Regions from separate parts of the Rhodoferax sp. GW822-FHT02D07 genome, predicted to be linked through region 1. Evidence: predicted binding sites of a transcription regulator. Region 1 holds the regulator's gene; the other holds the start of a gene.
What was found. The regulator HrcA, encoded in region 1, represses chaperone genes, less so after heat shock. The targets are predictions, from matches to a motif close to TTAGCACTCNNNNNNNNNGAGTGCTAA.

Region 1 (14,809 bases):
GGCATTGGGCTCGAAGAGTCCGACCCGCGATGCCTGAACCCCGAGGAGTGGCTGGGTCAGAACAAACTCGGACGCGTGCTGACCCGTGTCAGGGACGCCATCCAGGCGGACGAGATCACGCGCCAGTCCTGACCGGCCCCCAACGATTCACCAGGAGAGCACCTGGACTCCTGGAATAAAGAAGACCCACATGGACATCATTGCAATACTGAACGCCAGCTTCGAGATAGGTGCGGTTCCCATCACCGTGGGAGATGCGCTGGGCTTTGCCACTGGCTTACTCTGTGTCTGGCTGACTGCCAAGGCCAGCATCTGGAACTTCGCCTGGGGCATTCTCAACAGCGCCATCCTGGGCCTTGTTTTTCTGGACCAGCGTCTATTCGCGGATTCCGCCCTGCAAATCGTTTTCATCGTGCTGTCCCTGCGCGGCTGGATCCAGTGGGCCAGTGATAGGCAGGCAGCGACACCCGACTTCAGGACGACGAGCTGGCGTGAACAAACCACGCTGCTGGCCGTGGCCGCAGCCATGGCACTGGTCCTGTGGGTGACCCTGCTGGAATTGCGCGGCAGCGCTCCGCCTATGGACGCGCTGATCACGGCCATGAGCCTGTGCGCGCAATGGCAGCTCAACCGGCGCCAGGTGTCCAGCTGGTACTGGTGGATTGCGGTGGACCTGATCTCCGTGCCGCTGTACTGGAGCCGCGGCCTGTACCTGATTGCCGGGCTGTATGTCATCTTCCTGGCCCTGTGCGTGCACGGTTTGCGTAACTGGCAACAGGCGCGGCGCACAACGCCACAAGTGGCCCTGGCATGAACCGGCGCGAGTTTCAGCACGGCCTGGTGATCGGCAAGTTCTACCCACCACACCTGGGCCATGAATACCTGATCCGCACCGCTGCCCTGCACAGCCAGACCGTCACGGTGGCGGTGCTGGGTGCCAGCGCGGAGCAGCTGACGATTGCGCAGCGCGTGCAATGGCTGCGCGATGCGTTTGCCGACACACCCAAGGTGCGCATCGTTGGCGAGCTGGACGACGTGCCCGTGGACTACAACGACGCGGCCATCTGGCAGGCCCATGTAGACATCATGCGTTGTGCCATCCGGCAGGCCGATGCCTGCTGGAGCCCGCAGCCCCCGGTGGATGCCGTCTTCAGCTCCGAGCCCTATGGCGACCGCCTGGCGGGCTACTTCGGCTGCCAGCACGTCTGCCTGGACCAGACCCGCAGTCTCTACCCCACCTCCGGCACCGCAGTGCGCGCGGATGTTGCGGGCCAATGGCACATGCTGTCGCCCGCCGTTCAGGCCGGCATGGCCTTGCGCGTGGTGGTGGTGGGCGCGGAATCCACGGGCACCACTACGCTGAGCCGGGACCTGGCGGCTGCCCTGCGCCAGCGCAGTGGCGTGTGGGCGAAGACCCAATGGGTGGCCGAATACGGCCGCGAGTACAGCGCCAATCTGCTGGCCCTGGCCCGCGCCATCAACCCGCAGGTCACGGCCTTTGACATTGCCTGGCAATCGCCGGACTTTGTGCAGGTGGCCCAGGAGCAATGCCGCCGGGAGAACGCTGCCGCTGCGCATGGCGGCCCGGTGCTGGTGTGCGACACCGATGCCATGGCCACCCGCATCTGGCATGAGCGCTACATGGGGACCACCAACCCCACTGTGGATAAGGCCGCAGCCGCCATGCCACCGCGTGCGCTCTATATCCTGACCAGCGAGCAGGGCGTGCCCTTTGAGGACGATGGCCTGCGCGATGGCGAGCACCTGCGCCACTGGATGAGCCAGCGCTTTCGCGATGTGCTGGCCAAGCAAGACACACCCTGGCTGGAAGTGCACGGCACACCCCAGGCACGCTGTCAGGCCGCATTGCAAGCCATCGACGCCCTGATGGCACAGCGATGGGCCTTCGCACCCCCATTACAGTTCGCAGACATTGAAAGCCAATGACATGCTGAAAATCACCAGCGCCCAAATCAATCCCACCATCGGCGACATTCAGGGCAACATCGCCCTGATGCTGCGCGCCGCGCGCCAGGCCCGCGACGAGCACGCCCACCTGGTCGTGTTCCCCGAACTCAGCCTCACTGCCTACTACCCGGCGGATCTGCTCGACGATGCGCACTTTCAGGCCCGACTGGATTCCGGCCTGGAACAGCTCAAGCTGGCCACGCGGGAGACCCCTGCCCTGCTGTGGGTGGTGGGCACGCCCGTGCGCCGCCAGGGGGCGGGCAAGCCTTTCCACAACGCGCTGCTGGTGCTGAAGAACGGCGAGACCGTGCTGGAGTACTCCAAGCAGCTGCTGCCCACTTACAACATCTTCGACGAGCGTCGCCACTTCGAGCCGGGGCCGGACGTCGCCCGTGTGCTGCGCATTGCCGACCAACAGGTGGGCATCATGATTTGCGAAGACGGCTGGAACGACGACGGCCACGACTACACCGTGAACCCTTTCCAGCGCCTAGCAGATGCTTCGCCAGACCTGGTAGTGTCCATCAACGCCAGCCCCAGCAACGTGGGCAAGCGCGAGCAGCGCCACACCGTCTTTGGCAAGGCCTGCCAGCGCCACAAGCTGCCGCTGCTGTATGTGAACCAGGTGGGCGGACACGACCAGTTGGTATACGACGGAGCCTCATTCGCCATGGATGCGGCGGGCCAGGTGGTGTTTGAAGCCCGGCGCTTTGCCGAAGACGTGACCACGCTGAGCTTTGACAGCCACGACCAGAGCTTTGGCGATGCGCATGGGCAGCCACTGGCCACCGTACAGCGCGATGGCCTGCCCACGCTGGAGTTCTACCGCCAGCAGATCGTGCTGGGCCTCAAGGACTACGCGCGCCGCTGCGGCTTCAAGACGGCGGTGGTGGGTTGCTCGGGTGGCATCGACTCGGCCCTGACACTGGCCCTGGCGGTGGAAGCCCTGGGCGCACAGAACGTGGTCGGCATCACGATGCCCTCCAAGTTCTCCAGCGAAGGCAGCGTTTCGGACTCCGTAACCCTGTGCCGCAACCTCGGCATTGCGCTGGTGGAGCACCCCATCCGCGACATAGTGGCCAGTTTCGAGTCCGGGTTCGAGACCGCATTTGGCACACCCCTGCAAGGCCTGCCGCTGGAGAACCTGCAGGCGCGCGTGCGCGGCACCACGCTCATGGAGTATTCCAATGCCTTCGGCCACCTGCTGCTGACCACGGGCAACAAATCCGAAGTCAGCGTGGGCTACTGCACGCTGTATGGCGACACCAATGGCGGCCTGGGCCTGATTGGCGACCTGTACAAGACGGAGATCTTTGAACTGTGCCGCCACATCAACACCACGGCAGGACGCGAGCTGATCCCGGCTGCCATCATCGATAAACCCCCGTCGGCCGAGCTGGCCCCGGGGCAAAAAGACACGGACAGCCTGCCGCCCTACGAGGTGCTGGACGAAATCCTTAAAACCCTGATCGAGGGCGACCGCCTGCCCGAATGGGAACACGAGCGCGCTGCCGCGCTGATGACGCAGCTGCAGTCTGAAGCAGCTGGCCGAGCCACCATTGAGCGCATCCAAAAGATGATTGCCCGCAACGAATACAAGCGCCGCCAGGCACCGCCCGTACTGCGCGTGCGCGGCCGTGCCTTTGGCAGTGGTCGGCAGGTCCCCATCGCCGCCGTGCAATACGCCTAAGTCACACACCACAGGGAACAACATGACAGTCAACACGCAAACATTGCCCGGCACCGCCATCATCGTGGGCCGCTGGCAAATCTTCCACAAGGGCCACGAAACACTGCTGCGCACGGCGCTGGGCCTGGCCGGCCAGGTCATCGTGGTGATCGGATCGGCCTACCGCTCACGCAACCCGCAGAACCCCTTCACTTGGCAAGAGCGCCAGAGCATGATCCTGTCCACGCTGTCGGAGTCGGACAAGGCGCGCGTGCAGTTCCTGCCCGTGCGCGACTACTACGACGACACACGCTGGAACGCGGCCGTGCGCGAAGGCGTCAAGCAGTTGGCACCCAGCGCGCCGGCCAACGCCATCACGCTGGTCGGGTTCAAAAAGGACCACACCAGTTATTACCTGGACAACTTCCACCCCTGGGCGTGGAAGGAGGTGGAGCAGGACATCGAGATCGACGCCACCGCGCTGCGCAATGTGTACTTCGAAGGCACTGACCCCGACGCGCGCATCGAAGTCATGCGGCCTTACGTCAGTGCGTCCGTGCTCGCCTATCTGCAGGCCTGGGCTCGCCTTGCGACCTATACCGAGCGCGTGACAGAACACACCGCCGTGGTGAATTACCGCAAGCGCTGGGCGGCTCCCTTCCACCTCACAGCCGACGCCATCGTGCAAGCCCGTGGAAGCGTGTTGCTGGTGCGGCGCGGAGGAAACATCGGCCACGGCCTGTGGGCACTGCCTGGCGGCTTTGTCGAACCCGGCGAACGCATGTACACCGCCGCCCTGCGCGAGCTGCACGAGGAAACCGGTTTCAAGACTCTGGCCTCCACCATGCAGGCGGCGTTCAAAGGCAGCGTGGTGTTCGACCACCCCGGACGCAGCCCGCGCGGACGCATCATCACCCACGCCTGCCACTTCGACCTGGGCAACATCGCCCTGCCCAAAGTCAAGGGAGCCGACGACGCCCAGGAAGCCCGATGGATTCCGCTGGAAGACTTGGCCGGGATGGAAGACCAGCTCTTTGACGACCACGCCGCCGTGCTGGACCATTTCTTCGGTTTGTACCGGTAGCAGGTGCAATGGCCATTCTGGCCGTCGACTGCGACGGAGTATTGCTGGACTACAACACGGCCTACGCGGGAACATGGGAACGGGCTTTTGGAGAAACGCCCCGTCTGGTCAATCCCGATGCCTACTGGGCCACAGATCGATGGTCCGTACACAAACTGGAAGGAGCGGAATTGGCTCATTTCCATTCCTTCTTCGATGAAACGTTCTGGAGCGGCATCCCTGCCATACCGGGCGCACTGGAGGCTTGCGAAGTACTTGTCGATCTTGGACTGGAGCTGGTTTGCGTCACCGCCTTGGAGCCCCAGTTTCAAGGCGCCCGCATGCGCAACCTGCAAGCCCTGGGTTTTCCCATCCAGCGCGTGATGGCCACCGCAGGGGCTTCAAACGGAATCAACCCCAAGGCCTCCGCATTGAATTCCCTCAAGCCCGTTGCCTTTGTGGACGATTTCGCACCCTATCTGGTTGGTATTGATCCCGGCACACACTTGGCGTTGGTAGAGAGGGAATCTGCTGGCGGCCCAAACACGGGGCCTCTGCTGCAAGTACCTCACTCCCGCCATCTCAACTTGCTTCAGTTCGCGCAATGGTGGGAGGAAATAGGCCCTAGCCCCCGTGAATAGTTCGCAAGCAGCTCCTGAAAAAGGAGCAAACTGCGCACCACGGTGACGGGTTTACTTGCCCAGCAAGCCCTTGAACAAGTCCTTGGCCTTGTCTTTCACAGCCTCTTCGGCCTTGGCCTTGATCTCCTGTTTCTTCTCTTCCACCTTGGCCTTGGTGGCGTCTTCCAGCATGGCGCCCCATTCGATCTTGTAGCTCAGCGCTTCAAACGGGCCGCTCAGGCGCACCGGCACGGTCAGGCCCTTGAGGTCGCCGGCCTCCTTGCCGCCCTGCCCTTCGCCGCTGGCCACTACCGTGGCCTTGGCGAGATAGTTCATCTGGCCGGCGCCCACATTCACATCGCCCGCACCGCCCAGGCGGATGAAGGGCGATTTCATGGTCAGGTCGTCATTGCGGGCCACGCCGTTGGCAATCTTGAAGGATGCGCTCAGCTCTGAGAAATCCGTCTTCTGGCTGGCATTCGCCGCCTGCGTGCTGTCGGCCTGGCCCAGCTTGGCTTTCACGTCGCGCAGGCTCTGCGCGAGGTTGATGCCCTTGATGGCGCCGTCCTTCAGCGCCAGCGATGCGCTGCCGCCCAGCGCCTTCTTCATCGCCGTCACCGTACTGCCCTGGGTGTTGAGGTCCAGCGTCACATTGCCCTTGCCTTCCAACAGGTCCTTGGCCACCAGGTCTTTCATCAGCGGGTTGATGCTCACGCCCACCAGCGCCTGCTTGATAGCCACGGCGTTGCCATTCGCGTTGACCGACAGGCTGCCGCTGGTGCTGCCCTCGTACAGGTTGAGCGACAGGGGCGCCACCTCCAGCTTGCCGCCGGCCAGCGCCAGCTTGGCGTTGATCTTTTCCAGCTTCAGGTTGGACACCTGCAGCGCGCCAATGCGGATGGCGCCGTTGACGTTGTGGCCCTTGAGTGCGCTCAGGTCGATGGGCGCCTCCTGGCCTGCGGCGGCCTCCTTGGCCGGTACCGCCGCAGCGGGCTTGGGCGGCAGGTACTTGTCCACATTGAGCTTGTCCACGTCCAGATCAAAGGCCAGCGCCAGGGGCGCGAACTTGGCCACCTTCACGCTGGTGGCGATCTTCGATTCGTCAAACTGCGTGGCCAGCTCCAGCGCGGCGGTCTGCTGCAGGGCGTCCACCTTCAGGCTGCCGTTGATGGGCAGGGTCACGCTCTTCATTGGCATGCTGGGGTGGGCCAGATCAAGGCTGCCCGACAGCTTGGCCAGCGCCACGCTCTGGCCTGCCACGTTCACTGCCACAGGAGAGCTCAATTGCCCCTTCACCGACGCGTCCCCCGCCTTGGCATCCAGCTTGAGCGCCAGGCTGGCGATCTTGAGCGCATCGGCATTGCCCTCCACACCATTCAGCGCCAGGTTCACCGTCGCATTGCGGGCCGCGCCCTGCAGCGTGGCCGACAGGGTGATGGCCTCGCCAGCCGACTTCTCGGGCGACAGGCTCAGCTTGGGCGCGTCCAGCGTCAGCGCAAAGGCATCGGCGCCGCTCTGCCCCTTGGCAGTGAAGCTGAGCTTGTCCACGGCCGCAGTCTTCTTGCCCGTATCCGCCTGCACCGCGCCGGTCGACAGGCTCAGGTTCGACAGCGTGGTTGTGCTGCCGGCCTTTTCATCGCGCCAGGTGAGCTGCGCATTTGCAATGCGCACACCGGCCACATCGATCTGCAGCGGCTCGGCCGGTTTGGCAGGCTCGTTGGGTTTGCCGGCATCGGGCGCAGCGGGCTGGCCCAGCAGGTCGGCAATGTTGAGCGAGCCGTCTTTCTTCTTCACCAGCGTGAGCTTCAGGCCCTCAATGTCCAGGGCACGCACCTGCACCTGCTTGCTCAGCAGCGGCATCAGTGCCACCGAAATCCGCGCGGACTGCAGCGCCGCAAACTCGTCCTTGCTCGCGTGCTCGGACAGGGTCACGCCGTCCAGCTGAATGCCCACATTGGGCCAGACCGAGAGCTGCGGCTTGCCCACAATCACCAGCGTGCGCTGCTTCTGCTCCAGCACTGTGCGGCTGATCTCGGCCTTGATCTTGTCGCCGTCAAACAGGGCGTAAAGCACGCCCACGGCAAGCACCAGCAGTGCGAGGATGGCAGCGAAGATAAGACCGACAACGCGAAGCGCCTTCATGGTGGAACGTCCTTGTGCAAAGGGTAAACCCGATGCAAACCATTCTATTTCTGCACTGCACGCCCGCCTGGGCCAGAGTGTGCGGTTTTCCGCAGTAACGCTTTGTAATTGCTGACACAGTGCTTTGCCAAACGCGTGTTTTGTCAGGCTCAGTTGGTGCGCAAGGGGCACACTGCGGAGATGGGATCACACACCACCACCGCGGCCACTGGCACCGCGGCAGCCCGCTGACCACATGCGCATCAAAAACAGTTTTTGGAACTTCGTGGGGCCTGAGTCCGTCGAGACCCAAGAGGAAGCTCTCGAACGCATTCGCATCACGATGCTCCAGGTGCTGCGCGCCTACTGCCCCAACGCCGACTTCCACCTGGAGTTCAGGATCACCTACGCCAAGGACATCACCGAACTCTGGTACCTGCGCTCCGAACTCATGCAGGCCCTGTGCGCCCACCAGGCGGAGGCCCGGGCCCACGCCTTGATGGTGGGCGTGACCACGCTGTTTGTGGAACACCACCCTGCAGCGTCGGGCTCCAAGCTCAACAAGCCCGGACGTTGAATGTCCCAACGGTAACGAATCGGCAACAAAAAGGCCCATCGCCTTGGAAGCGATGGGCCTTTGTATAGGTATTCAATTGGTAGGGCGTGAGGGACTTGAACCCGCGACCAAAGGATTATGAGTCCTCTGCTCTAACCAACTGAGCTAACGCCCCGACCGAAGGCGAGATTGTATAGGCGTCGCGGCGGCCTCTTGCTTGCGGCTCAGCGCGTCGCTGGAGGTGCAGCGGTGGGTTTTGTACCTTGCTTGCCAGCCAGCACCGCAGGCACCGTGATGCTGTGGCGCCTAGCCAAGGCCAGGTATTCGCCGGAAGCGATCAGCCGACCCATGCCCGCATTGAAGGCCTGACGAATCGCATCATGGTCCGCGCCCTTGCCAAATGCGAAGTAACCCACCTCGGTGCCAATCATCGGGGACACCCTGGCAAAGGCATCCTGCTTCCCCAGTGCGGCCATGCCCGCCATGGTGTTGCGCTCGTTGGCCACAAAGAAGTCCATGCGGTCGTTCAGCAGCATGGACAAGCCGCTCTCCACCGTGCTGGCATTGGTCACACCCAGGCTGGCACGTTCCTGGTCGAACGGCTGGCCATAGGCCCAGCCCAATACCGCCACCAGGCGTTTCCCTTTGAGCGAGGCGTAGGTACCGTCCCAACTGGCCTTGGACGCTGCCAGTTTGTAGAACACCATGTTGTCTTGATAAAACGGCGTTTCGGCAAACGCAAACAGCGCTTCCCGCGCTGGCGTTTTGTAGGGCCCCACCAGCACGTCCGCAGCCCCCTTGGCCACCATGTCCTGCGCCCGGGCCCAAGGGTAGAGGCCGAACTTGATGTCCAGCCCCTGCTGCCGCGCAATGCTGCGCGCCAGCTCCGCCCCCAAACCGACAAACTCGCCCGCGTCGGTGCGTTCAAAAATCCGCGCAAACGTGGCTCCCACCACCAGCAGTTCCCTGGCCTGCACCATTCCCATCACGCAGGCGGCAAACAGGCCTACAACGGTGCGTAACAGGAATGAAAAACGGGAGGAAGACATGCTGCGCAAGTTATAGCGCATGTACCCCGCTCTGGGAACCAACGACTACTTGTTGTGGCTCAGCGCGTTGCTCACCAGCTTGGACGTGATGTCCACGATCTGGATCATGCGGTCATAGGCCATGCGCGTGGGGCCGATGACACCCAGGGTGCCCACCACCTTGCCGTCCACCTCGTAGGGGCTGCTGACGATGGACAGGTCTTCAAAAGGCACGACCTGGCTCTCGCCGCCAATGAAGATGCGCACGCCCTCGGCCTGGCCGGTCACGTCCAGCAGGCGCATGAGCTGGGCCTTTTGCTCGAACAGCTCAAAGGCGCGACGCAGGTGGCCCATGTCGCTGGAGAAATCGGTCACGGAGAGCAGGTTGCGCTCGCCCGAGATCACCACCTCGTCCTGGGTTTCGCTGATGGCTTCGGAGCTGACCTTGACCGCCGCCTGCATCAGGGCGACAATTTCTCCGCGCAGGCTTTCCACCTCGTTCTGCAGGCGCGCGCGCACCTGTTCGATCTCCAGCCCCATGTAGTTGCTGTTGAGGAAGTTGGCCGTCTCGGTGAGCTGGCTCTGGGAATAGTCAGCCTCGGTATAGATGACGCGGTTCTGCACGTCGCCATCGGGCGAGACGATGATGACCAAAAGGCGCTTTTCAGACAGGCGCAGGAACTCGATGTGGCGGAAGGCCGAGCTGCGGCGCGGCGCAATGACCACGCCCACGAACTGCGACAGGCTGGAGAGCAGGTTGGCCGCGTTGGAGATGACTTTTTGCGGCTGGTCCGGCGCCAAGCTGTGCGAGGGAAACTGGCCGCCCTGTGCATGGCCGGGCTGCACGGTGAGCATGGTGTCCACAAACAGGCGGTAGCCGCGCGCCGTGGGCACGCGCCCGGCCGAGGTATGGGGGCTGACGATGAGGCCCAGCTCCTCCAAGTCCGACATGACGTTGCGGATGGTGGCGGGCGAGAGTTCCAGGCCCGAGGCTTTGGACAGCGTGCGGCTGCCCACGGGCTGTCCGTCGGCGATATAGCGCTCCACCAGCGCCTTCATCAACAACTTGGAACGATCATCGAGCATGCGGCCATTTTAGTAACCTATTTAGTGTCTAATTTGCGCATGTTGTCCAAATTCCGACAGGTTGCCGTCATTGGCAAATACCAGACCACGGGCGCCCGGGCGGCCGGTGCGTCTTCGCGCGAATCGCTGGACGAAATTGCCCACTTCCTTATGGCCCAAGGCTGCGAAGTGGTCATTGAAGCCGCCACCGCGGCCAACACCGAGCTCACTGGCTACACCACCATGGATGTGGCCGGCATTGGCGCCAGCTGCGACCTGGCCCTGGTGGTGGGTGGCGACGGCACCATGCTGGGCATTGGCCGCCAGCTCGCGCAGTACAAGGTGCCGCTCATCGGCATCAACCAGGGGCGCCTGGGGTTCATTACCGACATCCGCTTCGAGCAGTACAAGACCACGCTGGCGCCCATGCTGGCGGGCCAGTTTGAACTGGATGACCGTAGCCTCATCCAGGCGCGCGTGATGCGTGACGGGCACTGCGTGTTCTCGGCCCTGGCCATGAACGATGTGGTGGTCAACCGCGGCGCCACCTCCGGCATGGTGGAGTTACGCGTGGAGGTGGACGGCCACTTTGTGGCCAACCAGCGTGCTGACGGCCTCATCATCGCCACGCCCACGGGTTCCACCGCCTACTCGCTGTCGGCGGGCGGCCCGCTGATGCACCCCTCCATCCCCGGCTGGGTGATGGTACCCATTGCGCCGCATACCTTGTCCAATCGGCCCATCACCATCCCCAATACTGCGCAAGTCGCTATCGAAATCGTAGCGGGCCGCGATGCCAGTGCGAATTTCGACATGCAGAGCCTGGCCAGCCTGATGCACGGCGACCGCATCGAGGTGACGCGCTCCGAACACCAGGTGCGCTTCTTGCACCCCAAGGGCTGGAACTACTTCGACACCCTGCGCCAGAAGATGCACTGGAATGAGGGTGTGGCCTGACACGGCCACCGTGACACGACCTGTAGCGAGATATGGCACTCAAACGCATTGTTCTGCGAGATTTTGTAATCGTCAGCGAGCTGGAGCTGGACCTGGAGTCCGGCTTCTCGGTGCTGACGGGTGAAACCGGGGCTGGCAAGTCCATCCTCATCGACGCCTTGCAACTGGTCACCGGCGCGCGCGCCGACACCGGCGTGATCCGCGAAGGCGCGGCGCGCACCGATGTGTCTGCCGAATTCGACTCCGCCCCCGGTGTGCAAGCAATATTGGACGAGGCTGGCTTTGAAGCTGGCGACACCTTGCTATTGCGCCGCACCGTGGACACGCAAGGCAAAAGCCGCGCCTGGGTCAACGGCAGCCCCGCCACCGCCCAGCAACTGCGCGCCATTGGCGAACAGTTGCTCGACATCCACGGCCAGCACGCCTGGCAAAGCCTGACCCGGCCCGAGGCCGTGCGCGGCCTGCTGGATGCCTATGCCAAGGTCAACACCGCCACGCTGACCCAGCTGTGGACCACCTGGCGCCAGGCCCAAGCCGCGCTGGAAAAAGCCCAACAAGCGCAGGATTCGCTGCAGCGCGAACGCGAACGCCTGGCCTGGCAGATTGGCGAAGTGGACAAGCTCAGCCCCCAGCCACAGGAGTGGGACGAGCTCAACACCAGCCACAGCCGCCTCTCCAACGGCCAGGCCCTGCTGGACGCTGCGCAAGGTGCAGTGAACCTGCTCGAAGATGAAGACGGCAATGCGCTGAACCCCTTGCACGCGGCGCTGCAGCTGCTGCAGGCCCAGGCCGCGCTGGAGCCCGAATTCAAGGACCCGCTGGAGGCGTTGAACTCCAGCATCGCGCAGATCGAAGACGCCGTGCACACCCTGCGCAGCTACGCCCGCCGCACCGAGCTGGACCCCGAACGCCTGGCCGAGTTGGACGAGCGCCTGTCGCTCTGGGTGAGTCTGGCGCGCCGCTACAAGCGCAGTCCCGAAGATCTGCCCGAACTCTGGGCCAGCTGGAAAGACGAGCTGGCCCAGCTGGATGCCGCGGCTGATCTGGACGGTCTGCAGGCCGCCGAGCGCAAGGCCCAAACCGCCTGGCTGGCCGAGGCCAAAAGCATCTCCAAACAGCGCACCAAGGCCGCGCCTCTGCTGGCGCAAAGCATCACCCAGGCCATGCAAGGCCTGGGCATGCAGGGCGGCCGCTTCGAGGTGGCACTGGAGCCCCTGGCCCAGCCCCAGCAAAGCGGGCTGGAAGATGTGCAGTTTCTCGCCGCCGGCCACGCCGGCAGCAGTCCGCGCCCCGTGGGCAAGGTGGCTTCGGGTGGCGAGCTCTCGCGCATGGCGCTGGCCATTGCCGTCACCACCAGCCAGCTGGGCACCGCACAAACGCTGATCTTTGATGAGGTGGATTCGGGTGTGGGCGGCGCGGTGGCCGAGACCGTGGGCCGCCTCATGCAGCAGTTGGGTACCGACCGCCAGGTGCTGGCCGTCACCCACCTGCCCCAAGTGGCAGCCTGTGCGGACCACCACCTCGTGGTCTCCAAGACACTGCAGGGCAAAGCCACGCTAAGCACCGTGGCCCCCGTTGCTGGCGAGCAGCGCGTGGGCGAGATTGCCCGCATGCTGGGCGGCGAAAAACTCTCCAGCACCACCCTGGCCCATGCCAAGGAAATGCTGCAGGCGGGCGCGTGATGGAGATCGTGCTCATTACCGGCATGTCCGGCTCCGGCAAATCGGTGGCGCTCAACGCGCTGGAAGATGCGGGCTTCTACTGCGTGGACAACCTGCCGCCCGAGCTGCTGCTGGATTTTGTGGAACTGGAGAAGAAACACAACGCGCCGCGCGTGGCGATTGCCATGGACGTGCGCAGCGCCACCTCCCTGCCGCTGGTGCCGCAGCAGCTGGCCGCAGTGCGCGCGCTGGGCGTGGTGGTCAAACCCCTGTTTCTGGACGCCAGCACCGACACCCTGGTTCGTCGCTACTCCGAGACACGCCGCAAGCACCCGCTCTCGCAGCACAGCAGCCTGCCCGGCGCGCAGGACGAACGCCGCGCGCTGATGGACGCCATTGAGCTGGAACGCGAGCTGCTGGCCGACCTGCGCGAGCAGGCCCACGTCATTGACTCCAGCATCATCCGCCCCTCGCAGCTGCAGGGCTACGTCAAGACGCTGATCGCCGCGCCCGGCGGGCAGCTCACGCTGGTGTTCCAGTCCTTCGCCTTCAAGCGCGGCGTGCCCACCGATGCGGACTATGTGTTCGATGTGCGCATGCTGCCCAACCCGCACTACGACCCCGAGCTCAAGGCACTGACGGGCCGCGACCAACCCGTCATCAGCTTCCTGAAAGCGCAGGACGAAGTGCTGCGCATGCAGCAGCACATCACCGACTTTCTGGAACACTGGCTGCAGGCCCTGGCCCATGACCACCGCAGCTATGTCACCGTCGCCATCGGCTGCACGGGTGGGCAACACCGCTCGGTCTATCTGGTGGAACAACTGGCCCGCCACTTCAGCGGTGCCTGGGTGACGCTCAAGCGCCACCGCGAGATGGACGCAAGGGAATAGAGCCCCCACGCTCCGCCGCTATGCGGGTCGCTGCCCCCTCAGGGGGCGTTTCAGCTTGGGGCGGCCCTACGCTGAAACCTCACTTAACCTTCCAGCAGCTTGCGCACCGGCGCAGGCAAGCCAGCGGCGCTCCACTCTGCGGGCGAGAACCAGGCACCCGCTCCTAAATCCATAGCTGCTTGCGCACTGTCCACGCGGGCTATGTGCATAAACAGGTCTTTGTGCGTGAGGACGTGGGTGAAGGTTGGCAAAAACTCCAGCGCCTTGGTTTGCGCCGGTGGCAGCGCCGCACGCAAAGCCTCTTCACTCTCAAACAGCGGAAAGCACTGCAGCCCTGCCCACACGCCGGGCGTAGGCCGCTGGGCCAGCCAGACCGCGCCATCTTCGCGGCGCACCCACAGCAGCCACAGGCTCTGGCTGCTGCGCTTGAGCTTGCGGGTACGCACCGGGTAACGCTCGGCATCGCCCGCCCTGGCAGCCACGCAGTGGCTGTGCACCGGACACAGCAGGCAGCTCGGCTTCTTGGGGCTGCATACGGTGGCGCCCAAGTCCATCATGCCCTGCGTGTAGCGCGGCATGGCCTGCGCGGCGCCCTTACCTGCCGGCAGCAAACCGGTCGCCGCATCCCATAGCTTCTTCTCGTTGGCGGAAGACGCTAGGTCCGCGTCAAAACCCAGCACGCGGGTCAGCACGCGTTTCACATTCGCATCCAGAATCGCCACCCGCTCGCCAAAGCACAACGATGCAATGGCCGCCGCAGTGGAGCGGCCTATGCCGGGCAGTGTGGCCAGCGTGGCCGCATCGCGCGGAAACTGGCCGCCATGGTCCGCTACCACCCGCTGTGCGCAGGCGTGCAGATTGCGCGCGCGGCTGTAGTAACCCAGCCCGCTCCACAGGCCCATGACCTCTTCGCTGCTTGCAGCGGCCAAGTCGGCCACCGTGGGGCAACGCGCCAGAAAGCGGTCGAAATAGCCCATGACAGTAACCACCTGCGTCTGCTGCAGCATGATTTCCGAGAGCCAGACACGGTAGGGGTCCTGCGTGTTTTGCCAAGGCAGCGTGTTGCGCCCGTGCTCGCGCTGCCAGGCCACCACCCGGGCGGCAAAGTCCTGCGCGGCCACGCTCAGGCGATGACCACGTCCACCGGTGGGGTGGCGGCCGCGACAGACATCAGCGTGGCTGCGTCCTGTGCGGCAATCAGGTAGGCG
Region 2 (14,809 bases), on a different contig from region 1:
TTGGCAACTGGACCGTGCGGCGCAAAAAGAAGCGCTGGCGCGCAGCATCCAGACGCAGGGCGGCATGGCAGCCCTTGCTGCAGAAGAACTGCTGGCCAGTACGGCGCGCGCCACGCTGGTCCACCGGCCCGTGCGTCTGCAGGGCCGATGGCTGGCCGAACACACGGTGTACCTGGACAACCGCCAGATGGGCGGACGTGTCGGCTTTTTTGTCATGACGCCGCTGCAGCTGAAAGGCCGGTCCGACGCCGTGCTGGTGCAGCGCGGCTGGGCGCCCCGCAACTTCGAGAGCCGCACGGCCTTGCCGGCCGTCACGACGCCTACCGGCCTGGTAGAAGTCGAAGGCCGCATGGCCCCGCCGCCTTCCAAGCTTTATGAGCCCGGGGAGCCGGGCCATGGCGCAATCCGGCAAAATCTCGACCTGACCCAATTCCGGCAGGAGGCGGGCTTGCCGCTGTGGCAGGACGTGAGCGTGGTGCAGACCGGTGCTGCCAGCGATGGCCTGTTGCTCGAGTGGCCCGAAGTCAACCTCGGTGTGGACAAGCACTACGGCTATGCCGCGCAATGGTTTGCGCTGGCGCTGCTCATCGCGGTGCTGTACGCCTGGTTTCAGCTGCGCCCTCTTGTATTCGTTTCCAAGGATTCCCATGTCTCGCGCCAACCCGAATGATGACCACCCCCTGGGCCTGACTGTGCACTCCATGCCGGTGCCCGACCAGGCGCTGGCGAGTGCAGGCGCGCGCACGCGCCTGGGTCGCTGGAAGATGCTGCTGGTGATGCTGGTGTGCGCCGCGCCCGTGGTGGCCTCGTACTTCACCTACTACGTGGTGCGCCCCGAGAGCCGGCGCAATTTCGGCACGCTGATTGACCCGCAACGCCCCTTGCCCGATCTGCAGGCCGGCACGCTGGATGGCAAGGCTGTGAACCTGCGCAGCCTCAAGGGCCAGTGGCTGTTCATCAGCGTGGCTGGCGCCGCCTGTGACCAAGCCTGCGCGCAACGCCTCTACTTGCAACGCCAACTGCGCGAGAGCCTGGGCAAGGAGAAAGACCGCGTGGACTGGGTCTGGTTGATCAACGACGGCGACGCGGTGCCTGCAACCTTGCTGCCCGGCCTCAAGGAGGCCACGGTGCTGCGCGTGCCTGCTGCGGACCTGGCTGCCTGGCTGCCGCCGCAAACGGGCGCTGCCTTGCCGGACCACCTCTATGTGGTGGACCCGCTGGGCAACCTCATGCTGCGCTTTGCACCGGGGCTGACACCCGAGGACGCACCCAAGGCCAAGCGTGACTTGGACCGCCTGCTGCGCGCCTCCGCCTCCTGGGACCAGGCAGGCCGCTGATACGCCATGGACGCAGAGCTCTACAACCTTTCACCCGTGCTGCGCCTGCTGCTAGTCGGTGTGCTGCTGGCTGCAGGCCCGCTGCTGTGGGTGCGCCTGCGCCACCGGCATACCGGTGCGCTGGGCCGCTACCAGGCGCTCACCGTTATCACCCTGTTTCTCACCTTTGACCTGGTGTTGTTCGGCGCTTTCACGCGCCTGACCGACAGCGGTTTGGGCTGCCCTGACTGGCCCGGCTGCTATGGCAGCGCCAGCCCGCTGGGTGCCAAGGACGCCATTGCCACCGCGCAGGCTGCCATGCCCACGGGCCCGGTCACGCACGGCAAGGCCTGGGTGGAGATGGTGCACCGTTACCTTGCCACCGGCGTGGGCGGCCTCATCCTTGTGCTGGCCATCACGGCCTGGCTGGGGCGCAAACGTTTCCTGAAAGGGCAGGTCAGCCCCTGGCTGCCCACCGTCACACTGCTGTGGGTCTGCGTGCAAGGCGCGTTCGGCGCGCTCACCGTCACCATGAAGCTGTTCCCCGCCATCGTCAGCCTGCATCTGCTGGGGGCCTACCTGCTGCTCGCGCTGCTGACCGTGCAGGTGGTGCGCAACGGCGGTGGTGCGGTGGCCACAGTGCCGCGCTGGGTCTGGCCCTGGACCGCCGCGGCGTTGGCCATGCTGGTGCTGCAGGCGGCCTCGGGCGCTTGGGTCAGTACCAACTACGCGGTGCTTGCCTGCACCGAATTCCCCATGTGCCAGGGCCGCTGGTGGCCGGACATGGACTTTGGCGGCGCGCTGGAGCTCTGGCGCCCGCTGGGCATGAGCCAGGACGGTGACCACATCAGCTTCCAGGTGCTCACCGCCATTCACTTTACGCACCGCCTGCTTGCGCTGTGCACCGTGCTGCTGCTGGGCAGTCTGGCCTGGTGCCTGCGCACCGTGCCCGTGCTGCGCGGCCCCATGCGCTGGCTGGGCGGGCTCTTGCTGCTGCAACTGGTCACGGGCCTGAGCAATGTGGTGTTGGACTGGCCGCTGGTGGCGGCTGTGCTGCACACAGGAGGCGCCGGCGCGCTGCTGGTGACCCTCGTATGGACTTTGACGCTGGCGGGCCGCACCGCCCCGATCGGAACCGAAACATGACCGCGACCCTCTCTCCCGCCACGCCCTCGGTGCTGCGCCAGTTCCACGCGCTGACCAAACCGCGCGTGATCCAGCTCATCGTCTTTTGTGCCCTCATTGGCATGGTGCTGGCCGTGCCCGGCTTGCCCAGCCTGCCCCAGGTGGGCCTGGCGCTGATTGCCTGCGTAGGCATCTACCTGGTCGCTGGCGCGGCGGCGGCCTTCAACTGTCTGGTGGAGAAGGGCATTGATGCCAAGATGAAGCGCACCGCCTGGCGCCCCACGGCGCGCGGCGAGCTCAGCGATGTGCAAACCCTGGTGTTTTCGGCCCTGCTATGCATCGCAGGCTCGCTCATCCTCTACCTCTGGGTCAACCCGCTCACCATGTGGCTCACTTTCGCCACCTTTGTGGGCTACGCAGTCATCTACACCGTCATCCTCAAACCGCTCACGCCGCAGAACATCGTGATCGGTGGTGCGTCGGGCGCCATGCCGCCGGTGCTGGGCTGGGCCGCCATGACCGGCGATGTGGGCCCCGAGGCGCTGATTCTCTTCCTCATCATCTTCCTCTGGACGCCGCCGCACTTCTGGGCGCTGGCGCTGTACCGCGTGGAGGACTACCGCAAGTCCGGCTTGCCCATGCTGCCCGTCACCCACGGCAGCGAGTTCACACGCCTGCAGATCCTGCTCTACACCTTCATTCTCGCGGCGGCCTGCGTATTCCCGTTTGTGTATGGCATGAGCTCCTGGCTCTACCTGGCGGTGGCGCTGGTGCTGAGCGTGGGCTTTTGCTGGTACGCCGTGCGCCTGCTGCGCAACTACTCGGACGAGCTGGCGCGCGCCACCTTCCGCTTCTCCCTTATCCACCTCAGCGTGCTGTTTGCCGCACTGCTGCTGGATCACTACCTGTTGTGAGTCACCATGAATAAACGTTCTGCTATTAAATTGCTAGCTGCTTGCGCACTGTCTACGGGGGCTATGGTCACTTTGACTGCATGCTCCGAGCAGAAGCCCTCGTTTGCCTCGGTGGACGTGACCGGCGCCAACTACGCCAAGGACTTCGAGCTGACCGACCACAACGGCCAACTGCGCCACCTGGCGGACTTCAAGGGCAAGGTGGTGGTCATGTTCTTCGGCTTCACCCAGTGCCCCGATGTCTGCCCGACCTCCATGGCCGAGCTGGCCGAGGTCAAGCAGCTGCTGGGCAAGGACGGCGACCGCCTGCAGGGCCTGTTTGTGACCGTGGACCCGGAGCGCGACACCGCGCCCATCCTCAAGGCCTACATGGCGAACTTTGACCCCAGCTTCCTGGCGCTCTACACCACGCCCGAGAAGCTGGCCGCCCTGGCCAAGGACTACAAGGTCTACTACAAGAAGGTGGAAGGCAAGACCCCCACCAGCTACACCATGGACCACTCCGCGGGCAGCTATATTTACGACGCGCAGGGTAATCTGCGCCTCTTCACCCGCTACGGCAGTGGCGCCAAGGTGCTGGCTTCGGACATTGCACAGCTGCTCAAGAGCAGCTCCTGATCCATTGCACGGGGTGGGGCACCCTGTAGGACTGGTCTGACACCCGCAAGGGGTGATCGCTGATATCAGGGAAAACCCGAATTCGCGACCATAAGGGCATCGATCCACACAGGAGAGCCCATGAAGTCTGCAAGCCCTGATCTCGGCGACAGCCAGCAAAACCATTTGCTCGCTGTTTTGCCCCAGGCGGACGAAGCTCGTTGGCGCGACCAGCTGGAGCTGGTGGAACTGCCCTTGAACCAGGTGCTATGCGCCGCAGGCAGCACCCCCGAATACGTGTACTTCCCCATCACCATGATCGCCTCCATGGTGTACCTCACCCAGGAGGGGGCCTCCACCGAGGTGGCGGTGGTGGGCAACGATGGGGTGGTGGGGGTGTCGCTGTTGCTGGGCGGCGGCTCCGCCCCCAGCGAGGCGGTGGTGCAGACCGCCGGCCTGGCGCTGCGACTCAGCGCCTCCTTCCTCAAGGCCGAGATGGCGCGCTCGGGCGCCATCATGAAGATCATGCTGCGCTATGCCCAAAGCGTGCTGGGCCAGGTGGCCCAGACCGCCGTTTGCAACCGCTACCACTCGATCGACCAGCAATTCTGCCGCCGCCTGCTGGTGGGCCTGGACCGGTCCTGCTCGGACGAAATGGACATGACCCACGAGTCGGCTGCCAATTTGCTGGGGGTGCGGCGCGAGGGCGTCACCATCGCGGCGCACAAGCTGCAGGAGGCCGGCATGATCCGCTACCACCGCGGCCACATCGTGGTACTGGACCGCTCGCGTCTGGAGCAGCAAACCTGCGAGTGCTACGCCGCGGCCAAACAGGAATACCGCCGCCTCTTGCCCATGGCCCTGGCGGCGTAAGAGCCGCAGTCTGGCGGGCCTATTCCATCTTGATGCCCTGGCTGGCAATGATGCCGCCCAGGAGCGCGGTGTCCGACTTCACGCGCAGGCGCAGGCCTTCGGCCATGGTGCCCACCACCGTCCAGCCCTGACCGAACATCTTCTGCCGCATCTCGGGGCTGCGCGCGATCTCGCTGAACAGCGTGGCCAGGCGGGTCGCTGCGGCTGGGGGCAGGCTGTTAGGTGCGGCCACGGCGTTCCAGATCTCCAGGTTGAAGTTCTTCACGCCAGCCTCGGCCAGGCTAGGCACCTCGGGTGCCAGCGGGCTGCGCACGCTGGCCGTCACACCAATGGCTTTGAGCTTGCCCGCGCGCACTTGAGCGGCGGCCAAGGCCGGCGGCAGCAGGCTGAGCTGCAGGTCTCCGGCAATCATGGCCGTGGCCACCTGCGGGTAGCCGGGGTAGGGCACATGCACGGGCGCAATTTTGGCCTGTGACTTGAGCAGTTCCATACCCAGATGGCCCACGGTGCCCACGCCGGGGGTGCCGTAGTTCCAGCGGTCACCGCTGCTGCGCGCGGCCTGCAGGAATTCGGCGGCATTGCCGCCGGGGGCATTGACGGGCGCAGTCAGCACCAGGGGCGAGACGCCGAGCAGGCTGATGGGCTGCAGGTCCTTGAGCGGGTCATAGCTCAGCTTGGGGTTGAGCAACTTGGCAATCGTCATGTTGCCGTTGATCATCAGGCCGATGGTGTGGTCATCGGTGGCCTTGGCCACCGCGTCCGCAGCAATGTTGCCGGCCGCCCCCACCTTGTTTTCCACAATCACCGGCTGGCCCAGCGCCTTGGACAGGGGCTCGGCAAAGGCGCGCGCCGTCAGGTCGGGCGAGGAGCCGCCCGGAAAGCCCACGATGATACGCAGCGGCTTGCTGGGCCACGCAGCAGCTTGAGATACTTTTTGGGCGATAGCCCCCGTGGATAGTGTGCAAGCAGCTATGGAAAGTGTAGCAATGGTGAGCGCGCGGCGTTGCATGGTTTTGTGTCTCCGGAATGAAAAATGCCCCTGCGGCCGGGGCTGCAGGGGCATTGTCGCCCAAGCGCCGAATGGTCGGCGTCCGGGGCAGGGGGCTCAGGCGTAGGCGGCCAGGGTGGTTTTCATCTTCTTCATGGCCGCCACTTCGATCTGGCGGATGCGCTCGGCGCTCACGCCGTATTCGGCGGCCAACTCATGCAGCGTCATGCCACCGGAGTTGTCGTCATTCACCTTGAGCCAGCGCTCTTCCACGATGCGGCGGCTGCGCGGGTCCAGGCTGCCCAGTGCGGTGGCAATGCCGTCGGTAGCCAGCACATCGCGCTGACGCGCCTCGATCATGGCCACGGGCTCGTGGTTGGTGTCGGTCAGGTAGGCGATGGGGCCAAACGCGTCTTCACCATCGTCAGACGGGCTGGGGTCCAGCAGCACATCGCCGCCTGACAGCCGGGTTTCCATCTCGATGACTTCTTCGGGTTTCACGTTCAGCTCGCGCGCCATGGCGTCGATCTGCTCGGGATTCAGCGTGTCGCGGTGCGTGCCCAGGTCGGCAGCGGCATCGTCGCTCTTGAAGCGCTGCTTCATGGAGCGCAGGTTGAAGAACAGCTTGCGCTGGGCCTTGGTGGTCGCCACCTTGACCATGCGCCAGTTCTTCAGGATGTATTCGTGGATTTCGGCTTTGATCCAGTGCAGCGCGTAGCTCACCAGGCGCACGCCCTGGTCGGGGTCAAAGCGCTTGACGGCCTTCATCAGGCCCACATTGCCTTCCTGGATCAGGTCGCCATGCGGCAGTCCATAACCCAGGTACTGACGCGATACGGACACCACCAGACGCAAGTGAGAGAGCACTAACTTACCGGCAGCTTCAAGATCATTCTCATTTTTGAACTTGCGGGCGTACTCCTGCTCTTCTTCCAGTGTGAGCATGGGCAGGCGATTGGCCGCAGAAATGTAGGCATCCAGGTTCCCCAGCGGCGGCACCAAGGACCACGGATTGGCAGTGGCCAGGGCGGTTTGGGGCGTAGCGAGCAGTGCAGTCATGCAGAACCTCCTTGTGTTCAAACTTCATATTAGCACTCGTGAGATCGGAGTGCTAACAAGAAGTTCAATGACCCCGATAGCTATAGGATGAAGTTGTGTAAAGCCCCGCGCCGGTGTCGCCGTACGCGCGATGCTTCACTGCGGCGACAGTGCCGGATCGTCAAATCGCGGTGCGGTTTGATGCACTTTGACAAACCCGCCGGTGGCCGCGCCGGCTGCCCAACCCATGCCTGTTCTCGTGGGCGTGAAGAGCAGGCGCATGGTGTTGCCGCCACCGGGAAGCACGACGGTGTAGGTCATTTGCGCCGTGCCTGAGGTGTTTGAGGCGAGCAATGTGGGGTTTGTTTCAAGTCTCAGCGCTTGCGGCTCTTGCGCCGCCTGGTTGCTTTCTGCCTCGGTGGGTGTTTCCGCTTTGACCGAAACGCAGACCAGGGCAAGACCCGCCCGGAATGCCAGCATGAGCATTTCGCGCTGGAAGGTGTCGTAAGTGCTTTTCATCGTCAAACTCCCTGGCCAGGAAATAGGGCCTCATTCTGAGAATGAATTCTGGCTTTGGAGCGGATGAAAACTGTTGCCGAACTGTGTCTCGGGCTGTCCTGAAGCGTCCGGGGCGGAGAGGGCGGGCAAAAAAATTTCAGCCAACAGCACCGAAGTGCGTTGGCTGACTCGCTCGGGGGCTAAGCCTTCGCTGGGTTTATCAGCTTGCCGCTTCCACCGTCAGGCCGGAAGCATCGACGCTTTGCACGCCCTGGACGTTTTGGGCCAGGTTCTTGACCAGGTCAACGGCGTCCTGCGTGGGCAGCTTGCCCTTGAGCGCGACTATGCCGCTCTTGGTGGTCACATTGACCTTGAAGCCCTTGGAGACGCTGTTGGCCAGGATTTCGGACTTCACCTTGGTGGTGATCCAGCTGTCACTGACAGCCTTTTCGACTTCGGCGCCGGGCTTGGCTTGTGAGCGCTGGGTGTCGGGTTGCTGGGCGGGTTCGGTTTGCGCGTGTACGGCGGTGGCGCCGATGGCGATGGCCGCCATTGCCACGACGGGGCGCAGCATGCGGGCATAACGGGAAGTGATGGAAGTTTGGGTACTAGACATGATGACTCTCTTTCATGAGGGTTGAAATTGCATGCAAGACCGGGAAGATGGTCTTTGCCTGCCGCGGAAACCCAAGATTGCCGGAATGCGCCGAAAAGGTTCGTGCGCTTGCACACACACGCAGGCATGAAAGAGCAGACAAATGTGAATAAGCGTAACTCGTGCGCGCAGGGGCGCGAGGCGCACTGTGCCGCGATGAAGCGGTGCACCCAATGCAGCTTGGTGGCGCAGGGTTTGCTCAGCACAAAGGGATACAGGTCCCGCTGGCCCATGCCCAGCGAGAACTCGTCGAGCACGACTGGTCAGTCGGGTCCAGGCATTGAGGAAGCTGAGAAATGCCGTGTCGGGTGGGGAGGTGTCGCCCGCAGGGCTGTACAGCACATCGGCACCAAAGGGGTCTTTCAGATCGGCCGGGTGCTCGCTATGAATGCCAGCGTCCATGGCAACGTCCAGTGTGTCCACCATGTGCAGGTAGTGCGCCCAGGTTTCGGCCCAGTCTTCCCACGGGTACGCGCTGGCATAGGCGCTGATGTGGGTTTGTGCCCAGTCAGGATCGGGGCCGCCGTCATAGTGCTTCTGCAGCGTGCGGTAGGGTTTGTGCAGGTGCGCGCGTATGGCTTCGCGCCTGGCATCGTTGCCTTCGCCCACGTTGATGGTGATGATGCCTTCCTGGTGGCCGGTTCTCACCGGCTGGCTCCAGGGCCAGCATGGTGCTCGTCTCGGGTACATAACCAAAGGCCCGGCCGCACCGCAGGCATAGGTGGTTGCGAAAGAACACCGGGTGGCTGCAATGGCAAAGGCTCATCCGGCCCGCTTTCAGAACAGCGTTGCTTGCGTGTCGGGCGGTTCCTGCCAGGGCGACGGGTCTTCTACCGGTGGGGGCGGATCCTGGGTGCCAGGGAACTCCGGCGGTATAGCCGGGGGACTTTCGGGTATGGGGGGCGGTGGCGTGATTTCCGCCGTGGTCCAGTCCATCAGTAGCACCGGAACGCGTGGCTGGGTGTCGTACATGGGCGAACTCCTTGAGTTGCCTTCCACTGTATGAGCCAGGTGCGCGCGTGTATGTGTGGCAGCGCACATGGGGCTGCCCCAAAGCAAAAAGCCCCAGGCGGGTGGCCTGGGGCTTGAATCGCCGGGGTGGGGTCAGTACTGCCAGAAGATACGCTGGAGTTCCTTGCTGTCCGAGGTTTTGGTCAGCGCCACCATGGCGAGAATGCGTGCCTTTTGGGGACGCAGATCGTGGGCGACGACCCAGTCGTACTGGTCGTCGGGTTGTTCGGCGTTGCGCAGTACGAAGCCATCCGGCACGCGGGCGGCGCGGATGACCTGGGTGCCGCTGGCGCGCAGCTGGCGCAATGCGGGCACCACGGGGGCGGCCACGGAGCCATTGCCCGTGCCTGCATGGATCAGGGCCTTGACGCCTGCCTTGGCATACGCATCGATGCCGATGCTGTTCATGTTGCCGTAGCCGTACACAATGTCCACGGCGGGCAGGGTTTTGATGTCGTCGATGTTGAATTCGGAATCTGCGGTGTGGCGCTTGACCGGAGCGCGGAACCAGTAGTTCTTGCCCTCGACCACCATGCCCAGCGGGCCCCACTGGCTCTTGAAGGCTTCGGTTTTGATGTTGATGGTCTTGCTGACGTCGCGTCCGCTCTGGATTTCGTCATTCATGGTCACCAGCACGCCCTTGCCGGCTGCATCCTGGCTGGCGGCCACGTTCACGGCGTCAAACAGGTTGAGTGCGCCGTCTGCCGACAGGGCAGTACCGGGCCGCATGGAGCCCACCACCACGATGGGCTTGCGCGTACGCACCACCAGATTCAGGAAGTAGGCGGTTTCTTCCAGCGTGTCCGTGCCATGGGTAATGACGATGCCGTCCACATCGGCCTGCTTGCTCAGAGCAGATACGCGGCGCCCCAGTTGCAGCAAATGTTCGTTGTTGAAGCTTTCCGAGGCGATCTGGAAGACCTGCTCCCCCGTCACGCGGGCCACATTGTTCAGCTCGGGCAGTCCGGCCAGCAGTTTGTCCACCGGCACCTTGGCCGCAGCGTAGGTCGCGCTGTTGGCGGCCGAGGCGCCGGCGCCGGCGATGGTGCCGCCGGTGGCCAGTACCACCACATGGGGCTTGCTGGCCTGGGCGTGTGCCAGTGCGGCCAGGGCCGAAAGGCTCAGTGCCGCGGCCCATTGTTTAAGGTTGAAAGTGCTTGTTGTCATGGTTTTGTCTCCAAGGAATGTGTTCTTCTTCCTGCCTTCAATGGGCAGGTGGTGCAATGCTAGGAATTAACGGCACAGGCGAATCGGAATAATTGATGTTAGGGTGTGAGAAAAACTCACACCCCACCATGAATCTCAGACAACTTGAAGTGTTTCAGGCAGTCATGCAGACCGGCAACATGAGCGCCGCTGCCCGGCTGCTCTGCATCACACCGTCGGCAGTCAGCAAGACCGTGGCCCATACCGAGCTGCAGCTGGGCTTCCCGCTGTTTACCCGCAGCCAGGGCAGCCTCACGCCCACCCCCGAGGCCCGTGTGCTGTTTGAGGAGTCGGCCCAGGTGCACAGGCAGCTTGATGCCCTGCGCCAGATAGCCCAGAACCTCGGCCGGGTGGACCATGGTGCCGTGCGTCTGGCGGCTATCCCGTCGGTGACGCATGAGTTTCTGCCGCTAGTGCTGCAGCGCCACGCCGCGCGCTACCCGCGTGTGGACGTGGAAGTGCGCACCCTGCACCAAGACCAGATGGCCAGCGCCTTGCTCAGCCGCAGTGTGGACTTTGGTTTGGGCTTCTATGAGCACACCCACCCGCAGATCGCCAGCGACCTGCTGGTCAGCGGGCGCCTCTTTCTGGCTGTGGCACGCGACATCTGGCAGCGCGCCACGCGGGTGCGGCATGGCAACCCCTATGGCTACTTTGCCAAGGTACCGCTGATTCGTCTGGTGGGCGACGACCCGATGCGCCCGTTACTGGACGAGCTGGCTGAAAAGCTCGGCCTGCAGGTGCAGGTGGGCAATATCCAGGTGCAGACCTCAAGGCTGGCGGTAGAGTTGGTCCGTCGCGGCATGGGCTGGACGCTGGTGGACTTTCTGACCGCCACCCAGCTGGATCCGGCGTCGGTGGTGGCGATGGAGCTGCACGACCTGGCCCCCATCTCGCTCTATGCCTACCACGCGCGCCCCAGCCCGCCGGGACAGCAAGCCCGGCACATGCTCGACATGCTGCCTGCGCTGCTGCACGAGGCCTTGTCCGCAGTGCATCGTCCCCCGATGGCTGGCTGACAGAGACTGGCCGGCATCCCTTTCACTTTGGGTTAAATTCCCTCGCAGAGCCACACACTGGCCACCCCGTCGTTGGGGCATGACTAACAAAACAAGGGAGACACACTGTGACTGCGTTCCGTCGGGCAATTCCTGCCCTGCTCATTTCCATCGTTGCCCTGGCGCAGCCCGCCCATTCCCGGGAGCTGTTCGACGACGAAAAGCCCCCAGCCTTCAGCATGGGGCAATCCATTTACAGCGACGACACCATGGGTGGCTACCAGATCTACGCTGGCAACGGCATGTGGCAATTCGAGAATGCCTCGATCGGCTGGTCCGGTGGCCGGGCCGACAGCATCCCCATGGGGGTGCTGCGCATGACACGCTGGGAAGGCGACCAGATCGCCGCTGTCCAAACGCTGGTTGCCAATATCCGGGGTAACAACGGAGCCTACTGGTCGGGCAATCCCTGTGAGGGCGAGCATCTGACCAAGCGCAACCGTGGTCGCGGTCGCTTTGACGACTGCATGCGCATCGATGTGGTTTCCCTCAACGTGCAATACAAGACTCAGACCTTTCTGCGGGTCTATACCGTGCAGTCCAACACCGGCGGGCGCTATTACGAGGCGTCCATGCAGATCAGCGCCGCCTACCTCGGCTTCCCGGGGACGGGCCTGGCTGACTGGGATTCGGCCGCAGTGCAGGTCGATCCTGCCAAATCGGAAGCCCTGGCCAAGCTCACGCGCTGGGCAGAGCTCTACCAGGAGGCCGCCGCGGAACAGATGGCTTACCGCAAGCCTGCGGATACGTTTGCAGCGGTGCCCCCGCTCAGGGACTTGCGGCCGGCCGGTGCGCCGCCCCTGCACGGCAGCTTTCCTGTCCCCCGCGTGAACAGTGGTGCGAGCTATGTGTTTTGCGAAACCACCAAGAGCATGGTGCGCGAGGCTCCGGGCAGCTGTCCGGCCGTGGCGCCTGACCCGGCTGTGCCGATGATCCAGATCGTGAAGGAGCGCTCAGCCTCGTATGTGTACTGCGAGAGCAGCAAGAGCATGGTGATGGAAGGGGCGGGCGACTGCCCCAAGCCCAAGCGCTGAGGCCGAGTAGTCCACAATGGAAAAGGGGCCTGCAGGCCCCTTTTTTGTCATCGGAATGTCTACTTCAGGCCCACTGTACCGCGCCTTGGCTGGCGTACCAGCCGGGCAGCTTGGGCTCCATGGCCGCCTCAATCCGGTTGCGGCGGATCTTCATGGTAGGCGTCAGGAAGCCGTTCTCGATGGACCAGGGTTCGGGCGCGATCACCAGCATCTGCAGCTTCTCGTAGTCCGGCAGCTCGGCGTTTATATCCTTGAGCAGCTGCGTCAGGTCGGCCGTAATCTGGGCTTTGACGGCGGGGTCCTTCACCGTGGGGCGCACGGTTTCCGCCAGCACCACCATGGCGTAGGCAGAAGGCTGGCCCACGCCAGAGACCATGCTCAGCTCGATCAGCGGGCAGGCGTTGATGCGGTTCTCGATGGGGGCAGGCGCCACGTATTTGCCCTTGGATGTCTTGAACAGCTCCTTGACGCGGCCGGTCAGGCGCAGCAGGCCGTCGGCACGGCGCTCGCCCTTGTCTCCGGTGCGGAAGAAGCCGTCTTCGGTGAAGACTTCGGCATCCAGGTCCGGGCGCTTGTAGTAACCCACAAGCTGGCCCGGCGACTTGATCAGCACTTCGCCCTCCTCGCTGATGCGCACTTCCACGCCCTTGAGCGGCACGCCCACGCAGCCGGGGGCGTTCACCTTGTCGGTAGAGTTGTGCGAGTAGGCAAAGTCTTCCGTCATTGCGTAACCTTCGATGAGGTTCAGGCCCAGGCGGCGGTACCAGGCAATGAGTTCTGCGGGGATGGGTGCGGAGCCGCTGCCGGCCAGCAGCGCGTGGTCCAGGCCCAGGCCCTTGAGCACCTTGCGGCCCACAATCTTGCCCAGAATGGGGATGCCGAGCAGGCGGTCCAGCTTTTTGGGAGGCATCTTGGCGAACACGCCTTGCTGGAACTTGAGCCAGAGACGGGGCACCGAGATGAAGGTGATGGGCTTGGCGCGGTTCAAGTCCTGCACAAAAGTGTCCAGCGACTCGGCAAAGTACAGATGGGTATTGCCATCTACCAGCGAAGCACCTTCCACCCAGGCCCGTTCGAACACATGAGCCAGTGGCAGGTAGGACAGCATGCGGTTTTTGACATCGGCACCGATGCGCGACTTGGTGTCGCGCACGATGCCCTCGGAGGCGGCGGTAATGCGCTCAAAACTGTGCATCACGCCCTTGGGCTGACCGGTGGAGCCCGAGGTGTACATCAGGATGCCGATGTCAGTACCCTTGCGACTGACCTTGCCTTGCAGGGGCTGGGTGCGGGCCACCACGGCATCCCAACTTTCATAGCTGTTCTTGGGCGCGAGCGGGAATGCAATGCGCGGCAGGGATTCGGGAATGCCGGGCAACTGCTGATCAAAGGTATCGAGCTTGCCCACAAAGAGCAGGCTGGCCTCGCTGTGATCCAGCACATAGCGCACGGTGTCTGCAGTCTCGGTGGGAAATATGGCCACGGTGGTGCCGCCGGCCAACCAGATGGCCAGCTCCGCCATGATGAAGTGGGCGCAGTTCTTGGAAAGGATGGCGATGCGCGCACCGGGTGCGAGGTTTTGCGCCTTCAGGTGCGCAGCCATGCGGCGGGATTCGTCCATCACCTGGCGCCAGGTGTAGTCCTTGACCTGGCCGCCGCCCGTGGGCTGGGTCAGGAAGACCTGATCCGCCAGTGCAGTTTCGTGGTCCTGCACGTAATCCAGAATGAGTTTGGCCTGGGCCATGCTGTCGTCTCCTTTGTAGAAATAGTGATGACATTGTGTTGGGATTTGCCGGCAAAACAGTGCTTTGCGTGACTATTTCCAAGCAAAACAGGGGTTTTACGGTGTTTTCCCTAATCTGCGGGCATCTGCGTCAAGGTGTCTGCCGCATGTCGGGGGCGTATGCGGTTTTGCAGCTGCATGTCTTTGGAGGACAAAAAATACATGTCTTTTTTTGTCCTATAGTTGGCGCGAACGGGCCTTTTTTGTCCTGCGGTTGAGGAATACAGTTCATCCCATCGCAACGCATCAACCGCTTCAAAAATGTCCTCTACCAATCCTTCCAAGTCCGCCCTGATCATCATCGACGTGCAAGAGTCCTTTGCACAAATGCCCTTCTGGTCGGAAGGGATTCATGCCCCCTTTCAGAAGGCATTGCTGAAGCTGGACGCGGGAGCCCGCGCCGCCGGTGTGCCCGTGGTGCACATCTACCACGTGGGCCGCGCAGGTCCCTTCCTGCCCGAATCCGGTTTCATCGAGCCGCTGCCCTGGTTGCCCGGCAACCCCACTGTGCGTTTTGACAAGCACACCCACAATGCTTTCACTGACACTGGTCTGGACCTATGGTTGCGTCGCCAGGGTGTGAACAAGATCATCATCAGCGGCATCCGCACCGAACAATGCTGTGAAACCACGGCCCGCGTAGGTTCGGACCTGGGCTATGCGGTGGATTTTGTGTCCGAAGCGACATTGACCTTCCCCATGACCCACGAGGG

Region 2: the regulator HrcA is predicted to act here: its motif matches at 6,902-6,928, upstream of rpoH (RNA polymerase sigma factor RpoH).

Annotation. Positions count from the first base shown of each region.
Region 1 covers NZ_JBXAOD010000010.1:95,344-110,152, reverse strand. Annotated here, with positions in the region: gene ybiA (riboflavin biosynthesis intermediates N-glycosidase) at 1-132, shown strand, start outside; gene pnuC (nicotinamide riboside transporter PnuC) at 191-814, shown strand; gene AC1RNN_RS19095 (AAA family ATPase) at 811-1,947, shown strand; gene AC1RNN_RS19090 (NAD+ synthase) at 1,949-3,658, shown strand; gene AC1RNN_RS19085 (NUDIX domain-containing protein) at 3,681-4,721, shown strand; gene AC1RNN_RS19080 (5' nucleotidase, NT5C type) at 4,730-5,341, shown strand; gene AC1RNN_RS19075 (AsmA family protein) at 5,393-7,462, opposite strand; gene AC1RNN_RS19070 (hypothetical protein) at 7,698-8,018, shown strand; tRNA gene AC1RNN_RS19065 (tRNA-Ile) at 8,096-8,172, opposite strand; gene AC1RNN_RS19060 (substrate-binding periplasmic protein) at 8,222-9,046, opposite strand; gene hrcA (heat-inducible transcriptional repressor HrcA) at 9,092-10,111, opposite strand; gene AC1RNN_RS19050 (NAD kinase) at 10,151-11,047, shown strand; gene recN (DNA repair protein RecN) at 11,080-12,729, shown strand; gene rapZ (RNase adapter RapZ) at 12,729-13,601, shown strand; gene mutY (A/G-specific adenine glycosylase) at 13,685-14,722, opposite strand; gene AC1RNN_RS19030 (dynamin family protein) at 14,725-14,809, opposite strand, start outside.
Region 2 covers NZ_JBXAOD010000004.1:263,005-277,813, forward strand. Annotated here, with positions in the region: gene AC1RNN_RS12010 (SURF1 family protein) at 1-670, shown strand, start outside; gene AC1RNN_RS12015 (redox-active disulfide-containing membrane protein) at 648-1,337, shown strand; gene AC1RNN_RS12020 (COX15/CtaA family protein) at 1,344-2,462, shown strand; gene cyoE (heme o synthase) at 2,459-3,355, shown strand; gene AC1RNN_RS12030 (SCO family protein) at 3,362-3,973, shown strand; gene AC1RNN_RS12035 (Crp/Fnr family transcriptional regulator) at 4,094-4,825, shown strand; gene AC1RNN_RS12040 (Bug family tripartite tricarboxylate transporter substrate binding protein) at 4,845-5,834, opposite strand; gene rpoH (RNA polymerase sigma factor RpoH) at 5,931-6,872, opposite strand; gene AC1RNN_RS12050 (hypothetical protein) at 7,008-7,370, opposite strand; gene AC1RNN_RS12055 (BON domain-containing protein) at 7,570-7,965, opposite strand; gene AC1RNN_RS12060 (putative zinc-binding metallopeptidase) at 7,978-8,694, opposite strand; partial or broken gene AC1RNN_RS12065 (zinc-ribbon domain-containing protein) at 8,639-8,770, opposite strand; gene AC1RNN_RS12070 (type II asparaginase) at 9,109-10,182, opposite strand; gene AC1RNN_RS12075 (LysR family transcriptional regulator) at 10,311-11,240, shown strand; gene AC1RNN_RS12080 (hypothetical protein) at 11,348-12,313, shown strand; gene AC1RNN_RS12085 (AMP-binding protein) at 12,378-14,057, opposite strand; gene AC1RNN_RS12090 (isochorismatase family protein) at 14,358-14,809, shown strand, end outside.